Regions from separate parts of the Cupriavidus sp. 05L310 genome, predicted to be linked through region 3. Evidence: predicted binding sites of a transcription regulator. Region 3 holds the regulator's gene; each other region holds the start of a gene.
What was found. Region 3 encodes sigma-54, which starts transcription at its own class of promoters, with help from an activator protein. Its sites were predicted from a motif close to TGGCANGNAANCTGCTTT; they were not measured.

Region 1 (3,274 bases), on a different contig from region 3:
AATGGCTTCCAGCCGTTCGTCGCGATTGCCCTCGGCCAGCACGATATTGGCCCAGATCACATCGAGCTTGGCACGCAGGCCGGCATCGGCCTCGGCCTTGCGCGCGGCTTCCACCACCGGGCGCGAGGCGCTGCCGGGCTGGTCCAGCAGCGTGTTGACGGCCTGCGTGCGCACCGCCGCATCGGGCGATTGCAGCAGCGTGCTGCTGGCGGCACTGTCCACCAGCGCGCGCAGGCTGTTGTTAAGGGTCAGCGCTTCGAGCGCATCGGGCTTGACCGTGACCGGTTTGCCGCTGATGGCGTCCACCAGCTTGTCGCCGTCCTGGCGCACCATGCCGACGCCGGGCGCGTATTGCAGCGTATCGTCTTGCAGCGCCTTGAGAATGGGGCCCGCCTCCGCCACCGGCGCCTTGGTGAGCGCGGTGATGGCGGCAGTCTTGGCATCGAAGTCGTCTTCGGCCAGTGGCTTCAGGTCGGCCTGCGTCAGCGGCGCGGCCCACAGCGGGCACGCGGCGAGCAGCAGCAACGCTGCCAGCATGGCGCGCAACCGTGAAGCGAAAGAGAACGATAAGGGTCGGTGCATAAGGTTTGCGATCGCGCGCAGGAAGCGCGCGACCACCTTGGTCGGCGTGACGGGTTTTGCTTTGCGCCGCGGCCCTGAAGCGGCCCGCGGCAGTGAAACAAAGTCGGTTTGCTCCCCTCTCCCGAAGGCGGAGAACAAACACCGGACAGCTTGCGGGCGCGGTCTTCTCGACGCAGGCCCGCCCGCGGTCTTACATCACCTTGTCCGGCTTGCCTTCGTTACCCGCGATGAACGGGCTCCACGGCTGCGCGCGCACTGCCTTCGGCGTCTTCCACACCACCGTGAACTGGCCGTCGCCCTTGACCTCGCCGATCATCACCGGCTTGTACAGGTGATGGTTCTCGCCCATGGTCAACGTGAAGCCGTCCGGCGCCTTGAAGGTCTGGCCATACATCGCGGCGCGCACCTTGTCGGTATCGGTGGTGCCGGCCTTCTTCACGGCTTGCGCCCACATATGGATGCCCACGTAGGTGGCTTCCATCGGGTCGTTCGTCACGCGCTTGTCGCCGCCCGGCAGGTTGTTGGCCTTGACCCATGCCGCCCATTGCTTCTTGAAGGCTTCGTTTTCCGGGTTCTTGACCGACATGAAGTAGTTCCATGCGGCCAGGTGGCCCACCAGCGGCTTGGTGTCGATGCCGCGCAGCTCTTCCTCGCCGACAGAGAACGCCACCACCGGCACGTCCTTGGCCTTGAGGCCGGCGTTGCCCAGTTCCTTGTAGAAAGGCACGTTGGAGTCGCCGTTGATGGTGGAGATCACCGCGGTCTTGCCGCCTTGCGAGAACTTCTTGATATTGGCGACGATGGTCTGGTAATCGCTGTGGCCAAACGGCGTGTAGACCTCTTCGATATCCTTGTCCGCCACGCCCTTGCTCTTCAGGAAGGCCCGCAGGATCTTGTTGGTGGTGCGCGGGTAGACGTAGTCGGTGCCCAGCAGGAAGAAGCGCTTGGCGCCGCCGCCCTCCTTGCTCATCAGGTATTCCACGGCGGGAATGGCCTGCTGGTTGGGTGCGGCGCCGGTATAGAAGACGTTCTTGGACATCTCCTCGCCTTCATACTGCACCGGGTAGAACAGCAGTGAGTTCAGCTCTTCATAAACGGGCAGCACCGACTTGCGCGAAACCGAGGTCCAGCAGCCGAAGGTGACGGCAACCTTGTCCTTGGTGATCAGCTGGCGCGCCTTCTCGGCGAACAGCGGCCAGTTGGAAGCGGGATCGACCACGACCGGCTCAAGCTTGCGGCCAAGCACACCACCGCTCTTGTTGATCTCGTCGATCGTCATCAACGCCACGTCCTTGAGCGACGTCTCGGAAATGGCCATGGTGCCGGACAGCGAATGCAGGATACCGACCTTGATCGGCTCCTTGGACTGCGCCAATGCCAGCGGGCTAACACCTGCCGTTGCGAAGAATGCCGCGGCGGCTACCGCCGACAGTTTCAGCATGTCACGTCTTTTCATTGCAGCTCCCAGATTGTCGTGTTGGATAAGGAACAACGCACCCCGGGTACACCTTCTGCAACTAGCATGCCATGGCATACAAGCTTGTATACATGGTTGCACACACCGCCTGGCGAGCCTCCGGCGGCGGCCACGCGCCATGCCGCACCACGATAGTGCGGATACGTCACGCACCAAGCCAGTGCGGCGTCAGCGGCTGAATCAGATTGGGGCATCCGCCGGCGCGCATGCTGCGGCGTGACTTGCCCGAATCCCGAATCGGCTCTATGGTGGCCGTTCGCTTGCGCGCCGTGCCCTTGCCGCATATTGCGCAGACAAGCAGAAAACAGCACGACGGAGACAACCCATTGAACGCGTCAGCGGCGCCAGGGAACCAGATCGTCATCATCGGCGCGAGTGTGGCCGACATGTGCATGGGCATCCGGCTCAGGCAAGCCTGCATCGATACCTTCGTCGTCTTCGGGAATGCCGGCACGGTGGGCGGCACCTGGCGCGACAACACCTGTCCGGGCCGCGGCTGCGACATTCCCTCCCGCCTGCACCGCTTCTCCTTCGCGCCAAAGCCTGGACCGGTCCAGCGCATGCTTGCCACAGCCGGAAATCCCCGAGCGCTTCGGCCCGCTCGGGCACGTCCGCTATGGCACTGATCGCGCAGCACCTGGATTGAACGGAACCATCAAGCCGGCTTTTTGAACATCCCATCCCAACCAGCAACGCCTCCAGGCAAACCGATGACCACACTTCCGTCATACCAGCCACGCAGCGCCTGGGCCATGGCCTCGATGCTGACCTGGCTGTCGCTGATCAACTTCCTCGACAAGATCGTGCTGGGCATGGTGGCCGTGCCGCTGATGGCGGACCTGAAGCTGCCGCCGGCGGAGTTCGGCCTGATCGCCAGCAGCTTCTTCTGGCTGTTTTCGCTGTCCACCGTGCTGGTGGGATTTCTGTCCAATCGCGTGGCCACGCGCTGGCTGCTGCTGGCGATGGGCCTGTCGTGGGCCCTGCTGCAAATACCGCTGGCGCTGGCCACCTCGGCCATGACCATTCTCTTGTGCCGCATGCTGCTTGGCGCGGCCGAGGGCCCGGCCTTCCCGATCTCCGTGCATGCGTTATTCAAATGGTTTCCCGACCACAAGCGCAATCTGCCGGTGGCGGTGGTCAACCAGGGCGCGACGGCGGGCCTGCTGCTGGCGGGCTTGCTGATCCCGCTGGTGACGATGCATTGGGGATGGCGCG
Region 2 (3,274 bases), on a different contig from region 3:
GCACCATGCGCACGTCCTTGCCCGACAGCACGAATGGGCGCAGGTCGATGTGGCGCGGCGCGATGCCGGACTCGACGTAGGTCGGGCAGGTTGACAGCGCCAGCGTGGGTTGCGCGATGTACTGCTCCGGACGCGCGCGCACGACCTCGCGGAAGGTATCGATCTCGGCGCGGGTGGCGGCCGGGCCCACCAGCATGCCGTAGCCGCCGGCGCCGTGGGTTTCCTTCACCACCAGTTCGTCCATGTGATCGAGCACGTACTGCAGGTCGTCGGGACGGCGGCACATATAGGTCGGGACATTGTTCAGGATGGCTTCCTCGCCGAGGTAGAAGCGGATCATGTCCGGCACATAGGGATAGATCGATTTGTCGTCGGCCACGCCAGTGCCGATGGCATTGCAGATGGTGACGTTGCCGGCGCGATAGACCGACAGCAGTCCCGCCGCGCCCAGCGTGGAATCGGGCCGGAACACCAGCGGGTCGAGGAAGTCGTCGTCGACCCGGCGGTAGATCACGTCGATGCGCTGCGGGCCCTGCGTGGTACGCATGTAGAGATGATCGTCCTGCACGAACAGGTCGCTGCCCTCGACCAGCTCCACGCCCATCTGCTGGGCCAGGAAGGCGTGCTCGAAATAGGCGGAGTTGTACATGCCGGGCGTCAGTACCACCACGGTGGGATCGGCGATGTTCTGCGGCGAGACCCCGCGCAACATGTCGAGCAACAGGTCCGGATAGTGGGCCACCGGCGCCACGCGGTTGCGCGCGAACAGGTCGGGAAACAACCGCATCATCATCTTGCGGTTCTCCAGCATGTAGGAGACGCCGGAGGGCACGCGCAGGTTGTCTTCCAGCACGTAGAACTCGCCCTCGCCCGCGCGTACCACGTCGATGCCCGCAACGTGGGCATAGATATCGCGCGGCACGTCGATGCCGAGCATCTCGGGCCGGTACTGCGCGTTGTTGTAGATCTGGTCTGGGGGAATCACGCCGGCGCGGATGATGTCCTGGCCGTGATAGATATCGTGAATGAAGCGATTCAGCGCGGAGACCCGCTGGCGCAGCCCGCGCTCCAGCGTGGCCCACTCGCTGGCGGGAAAGATCCGGGGAATCACGTCGAACGGGATGGTGCGCTCGGTGCCGCTGTTGGACTCGTCCTTTTCGCCATACACGGCGAAAGTGATGCCCACACGCCGGAAGATCAGGTCCGCCTCCGCGCGCTTGTTGCCCATGGTGCCTTCGGACTGTCGCGCCAGCCAGTCCGCGAACTGCTTGTAATGCCCCCGCACGGCACCTGCCGGCAGGGACTCTCCCGCGTGGATCGCTGCCGCCACGCCATCTTGCCAATCGAGCATCTCGTCGAAAAACCGCGCCGCCATGATGGCCGTTCCCCCATGATTTGGGCGCCGCCCAAACTGCCGGCGATCCCGTTTTGATTGGCTTCTTGTTCCCGGCACAGCACCTTGAGGTCACCACCCGCAGCCCGGCGGCGCAGCCGCGGACCGTCGTCATGCTTCGAAGTGCTGTACCTATAGGATACCTATGACCACGAAAGCCGCAAGCGGCGGGCATTCGCGCCATCAAACATGGATTAAGCAAGATGTCTGCCAGCCCCTCCTCAATTCGCACCAAGACGGCGCCCGGGAACGGTCCGGGCGGGGGCAACCGCGCCGCGCTAACGCGCCACGGCCGTACCCTTGCATGCCGGCACTTCGGCCAGGATGTACTGCACCAGGGCTTCAGGGGTCTGGCGGATATCGAGTACCAGCGCGTCGCGCGGCTCCTCCAGCGTTTCGAACTGGCTCTGCAGCAGCGCCGGATTGAAGAAGTGCTCGCTGCGCTCGGCCAGGCGACCGCCGATGACCGCGGCGTCGCCCTTCATATAGACAAAGGTCACGCCGCCGTCGGGCGGCGTCAGCCGGTCGCGATAGGTCTGGCGCAACGCGGAACAGGTGAACACATGGGTGCGGCCTTCGGCGCGGGCCGCATCGATCGCCGCGCGCATGGCGGCCAGCCAGGGCCAGCGGTCTTCATCAGTCAGCGGGATGCCGTTGTGCATCTTCGCCTTGTTGGCGGCGCTGTGGAAATCATCGGCGTCGTGAAAGCCGCAATGCAGGGTCTCGGCCAGCATCTGGCCGACGGTGCTCTTTCCGCTGCCGGAAACGCCCATCAGGATGTAGATCATGTCTGCTCCAGCGATCGTGTTCGGATGGTTTGCCCATCCTTGTCGGTAGTCCCCGCGCCGGCCGCCGGCAGTGTCCGGAAGCATACGGCCCTGAAGCCATGATAGGACCCGCATGGGCCGGCTCGGGGTCGTCCCCGCCAGCCGTTGGCTGCCGGGGACACAAATGACACAAATATCGGGGCGCGCCGCCTATTGTGCGACGGCCGCGCCGGTTTGGACAGCGCCGTGCGCGTCGGCTTCGGACAGGTCCAGCGCGCTGCCGCCCTCTTCTGCTATCCGCGCATTGCGGCGGAACAGGCCAAACAGGCCGCGGCCGACGCTGAAGCTGGCGAAAGCGTCGTCCGGCAGTACCGCCGAGGCGCGCGCCGCGAAGTCGGCGTCGCCGTCGGCGCCACCGAGCCATTCCAGGGTGCCAGCGACGGCATCCACGCGGAGGCGGTCGCCATCGCGCACTCGCGACAAGGGCCCCCCAGCAAGTGCCTCCGGACCCACATGAATGACAGCCGGCACCTTACCCGAAGCACCCGACATGCGCCCATCGGTCACCAGCGCCACCTTGTGGCCGGCATCCTGCAGCGCGCCCAGCACCGGCGTAAGGCGGTGCAGCTCGGGCATGCCGTTGGCGTTCGGCCCCTGGAAGCGCACCACCGCGACCACATCGCCAGCCAGCTCGCCGGCATCGAACGCGGCCTGCAAGCCTTCCTGGGAATCGAAGACGCGCGCCGGCGCCTCCACCACCCGATGCTCCGGCGCCACCGCCGACACCTTGATCATGCCGCGGCCAAGATTGCCCTGCAGCAAGCGCAGGCCGCCCTCGGCGGAGAACGGCTCGGCCGCGGTGGCCAGAACCGTCGCGTCACCGCTGGTAGCCGCACCGTCACGCCACTGCAGCACGCCGTCGATCATCACGGGTTCCTGCGTGTAGCGTGCCAGGCCGTGCCCGGCCACGGTTTCCACGTCCTCATGCAGCAGCCCCGCGTCGAGCAACTGGCGAATCACGTAGGCCACGCCGCCGGCGGCGTGGAAATGGTTCACGTCGGCGGCGCCGTTGGGATAGACCCGCGCCAGCAGCGGCGTGATGCGCGAGAGGCGG
Region 3 (3,274 bases):
GAACTATGTATTGCACAGCATACACCGGTCCATATGCGTTGCGGAATCCCCCGCGTGGTCCCGGATGAGCGCCAGGAACGAAAAAGCCGCGCTATGGGCGCGGCTTGATTCCGGTTTCAAGGGAGTGACACCGGCGGCCCGGTCTGTGGGCCACCAGGCACGGTCATTGCTGCATCTGCGATGCGGCCATCTGATACTTGACCGCTTCGCGGTCGTGGCTTTGCACGCGATCCTTATGGCGAATCACCTGCCGGTCGAGCTTGTCGACGAGCGCGTCGATAGCGGCATACAGGTCTTCATGATGCGCTTCGACAAAGATGTCCTTGCCCTTGAGATGTAGATTGATTTCCGCGTACTGCCGCCGGTCCTTTTCTTTTGTATTGTCGACAGAGAGCAGCACACTTACGCCAATGACTTGATCAAAATGCCTGACGATACGCTCCAGTTTCGTTTCCACGTACTCACGCAGCGGGGGCGTGATGTCCAAGTGGTGTCCACTGATCTTGAAGTTCATAGCGTTTCTCCTTCTGAAAGAGTTGCACCAGGCAGGCGATGCAACTCGGCTACAAAGTCTTGCGGAGAGTAACTGCCGGAATCTTGAGCGCCTCGCGGTATTTGGCAACGGTGCGTCGTGCCACTACGAAGCCTTGCTCGCCGAGCAATTCGGCAATCCGGCTGTCGGACAAGGGATTCCTGGCGTCTTCGGCTCCTATCAGTTGCTTGATCAACGCACGAATTGCCGTTGACGAGGCCGCGCCGCCGGTTTCTGTGGATACGTGACTGCCGAAGAAATACTTCAGCTCGAAAGTCCCCATCGGCGTTGCCATGTATTTATTGGTAGTCACCCGAGAGATGGTGGACTCGTGTAAACCCAGTGTATCGGCAATCTCCCGCAAAACCAAGGGGCGCATCGCAATTTCACCGTGGGTGAAGAAGTTCTTTTGACGTTCGACAATAGCTTGTGCAACGCGCAATATCGTGTCGAACCTTTGCTGGATATTCTTGATCAACCAGCGTGCCTCCTGCAGTTTTTGCTGCAGTCCCGCAGCACCCGCATCGCCTTTTGCACCGCGCAATATCTGCGCGTACATGTCGTTGATACGTAGCCGCGGCATCACATCCGGATTGAGCTGCGCGATCCAGCCGCCATTCAGTTTACGGACAAAAACATCGGGCACGACGAAGTCGGCTTCGGGGCGGCTGTACGCATGGCCCGGATAAGGCGCCAGAGAGCGGATCAGTTCATGCGCCGACTTCAATTCCGGCTCGTCCACCTGCAGCGCTTTTTTCAGGCGCGTGTAGTCGCGCACCGCGAGCAGTTCCAGGTGATTGGTGACAATGGTCAGCGCCAGGTCGCGCTGCGGGTGCTTGATGCGGCGCAATTGCAGCGCCAGGCATTCGGCCGCATTGCGTGCGCCGACACCAGGCGGATCGAAGCTCTGCAGCAGGGTAAGGACGGCGTGGATCTCGTCGACCTCGAATTCAAGTTCATCCGGCAGTTCGCTGCAGATTTCCTCGAGCGAGGCGCTCAGGTAGCCGTCGTCGTCCAGCGACTCGACCAGGAAGATGGCCAGCCCCTTGTCGCGCAACGAAATTTTCAGCGGCGCGAGCTGTTCCATCAGATGTTCGCGCAGCGTGGGTTCGGCGTCGCGCAACTGCATCGGGGTCTTTTCGTCGTCGTCGCCTTGCGGGCGGCGGGCGAAGTCGTCGAGGCTCCAGTCGTTGCCGTAGTCCTCGTTGCTGTCGGAATAGCTGTCTTCGGCCTCGGGCGCGCCGTCGGGGCGGTTCTCGCTGGTGCCCTGGCCGTCGGCGGGCGCCGGCGCGGGAGCGCTCTGCATGTTGACCGAGCCGTCGGCGGCAACGCGCAACGGGCTGTCGAGCCAGTCGTTCTCGCGTTCGAGCAAAGGGTTCTCGGTCAGCGCCTGTTCCACTTCCTGCTGCAGTTCGAGCGTGGACAGTTGCAGCAGCCGGATCGACTGCTGGAGTTGCGGCGTGAGCGCGAGATGCTGCGAGAGGCGGAGCTGTAGCGACGGTTTCATGCGACCTATTTTATGCCCAACTTCCGTGCCGGTGGAACGGAAATTGCTATCGCTGATGACGCCGTGATCGTTGCAGGGTAAAAGGCGACACCGGAGCCACCTTGGGCACAAGGTCGCCGCAGCTGCCGCTTGCTGTGGCGCGCCGCGTTACATGCGGAAATTCTCGCCCAGGTAGACCTTGCGCACCGACTCGTTGGCGATGATGTCTTCAGGCCGGCCCGAGGCCAGCACGGCGCCTTCGCTGATGATGTAGGCGTGATCGCAGATGCCCAGCGTCTCGCGCACGTTGTGGTCGGTGATCAGCACGCCGATATTGCGCGCCTTGAGGAAGCTGACGATGCGCTGGATCTCGCCCACCGCGATCGGGTCGACGCCGGCGAAGGGCTCGTCTAGCAGGATGAAGCGGGGCGCCGAGGCCAGGGCGCGGGCGATTTCCACGCGGCGGCGTTCGCCGCCTGACAGCGAAAGCGCCGGATTGTCGCGCAGGTGGGCAATCTGGAGGTCATCGAGCAGCGTGTCCAGCCGGCGCTCGAGTTCGGCCTTGCCAAGTGGCTTGCCGTCCTGGATCTGCAATTCCAGTACCGCGCGGATGTTCTCCTGCACATTCAGCTTGCGGAACACCGAAGCTTCCTGCGGCAGATAGGACAGGCCCATGCGTGCCCGTTCGTGAATGGCCAGGCCGCTGATGTGCTTGTCGTCGAGCACGATGTCGCCCTCGTCCAGCGCCACCAGTCCCACGATCATGTAGAAGGAGGTGGTCTTGCCCGCGCCGTTGGGCCCCAGGAGTCCGACCACCTCGCCGCTCTTTACGTCGAGGGACACATCCTTGACCACCGTGCGCGAGCCGTAGCGCTTTTTCAGGTGGCGCACGACCAGCGTGCTGCTGTCCTTCAGGGTGGCGGGCTGGGAGGGTGCGGTTTGGGTAACGGTCATGAAGGCTGAATCCGTGGATCGGGCGACGCGGCGGCGTCAGGGATTGACGGGGGCGGGCGCAGGCTTGAGCGGCAGCGGGGCGCCGGCGGCGCCGCTGGCGGGTTGCTCCTGGCGCGGCGACAACACGGCGCGCACGCGACCGGACGGGCTGCCCGCCGTCGCGTTCTCCGTACCGCCGCTGGCGGTGTAGAACTCGTTGCGGCTGTCGTAGGTGATCACTGCGCCGCGGATCTCGTCGACCAGCTTGGCGCCGGCCAGCCGCGCCATGCGTGCGCGGCCGATCAGCTTGGACAGCTCCTGCT

Region 1: urtA (urea ABC transporter substrate-binding protein) is a predicted target of sigma-54. The motif match lies at 2,093-2,110, and genes of this name have one in related genera.
Region 2: AC1DS6_RS17125 (circularly permuted type 2 ATP-grasp protein) is a predicted target of sigma-54. The motif match lies at 1,589-1,606, and genes of this name have one in related genera.

What each region holds. Positions count from the first base shown of each region.
Region 1 is NZ_JBFTOX010000018.1:79,479-82,752, forward strand. Features, by position in the region: gene urtB (urea ABC transporter permease subunit UrtB) at 1-582, opposite strand, end outside; gene urtA (urea ABC transporter substrate-binding protein) at 773-2,038, opposite strand; gene AC1DS6_RS15290 (hypothetical protein) at 2,205-2,564, opposite strand; gene AC1DS6_RS15295 (MFS transporter) at 2,770-3,274, shown strand, end outside.
Region 2 is NZ_JBFTOX010000021.1:94,863-98,136, forward strand. Features, by position in the region: gene AC1DS6_RS17125 (circularly permuted type 2 ATP-grasp protein) at 1-1,375, opposite strand, end outside; gene AC1DS6_RS17130 (gluconokinase) at 1,672-2,181, opposite strand; gene edd (phosphogluconate dehydratase) at 2,371-3,274, opposite strand, start outside.
Region 3 is NZ_JBFTOX010000016.1:61,926-65,199, forward strand. Features, by position in the region: gene hpf (ribosome hibernation-promoting factor, HPF/YfiA family) at 164-514, opposite strand; gene AC1DS6_RS13945 (RNA polymerase factor sigma-54) at 564-2,039, opposite strand; gene lptB (LPS export ABC transporter ATP-binding protein) at 2,187-2,972, opposite strand; gene lptA (lipopolysaccharide transport periplasmic protein LptA) at 3,009-3,274, opposite strand, start outside.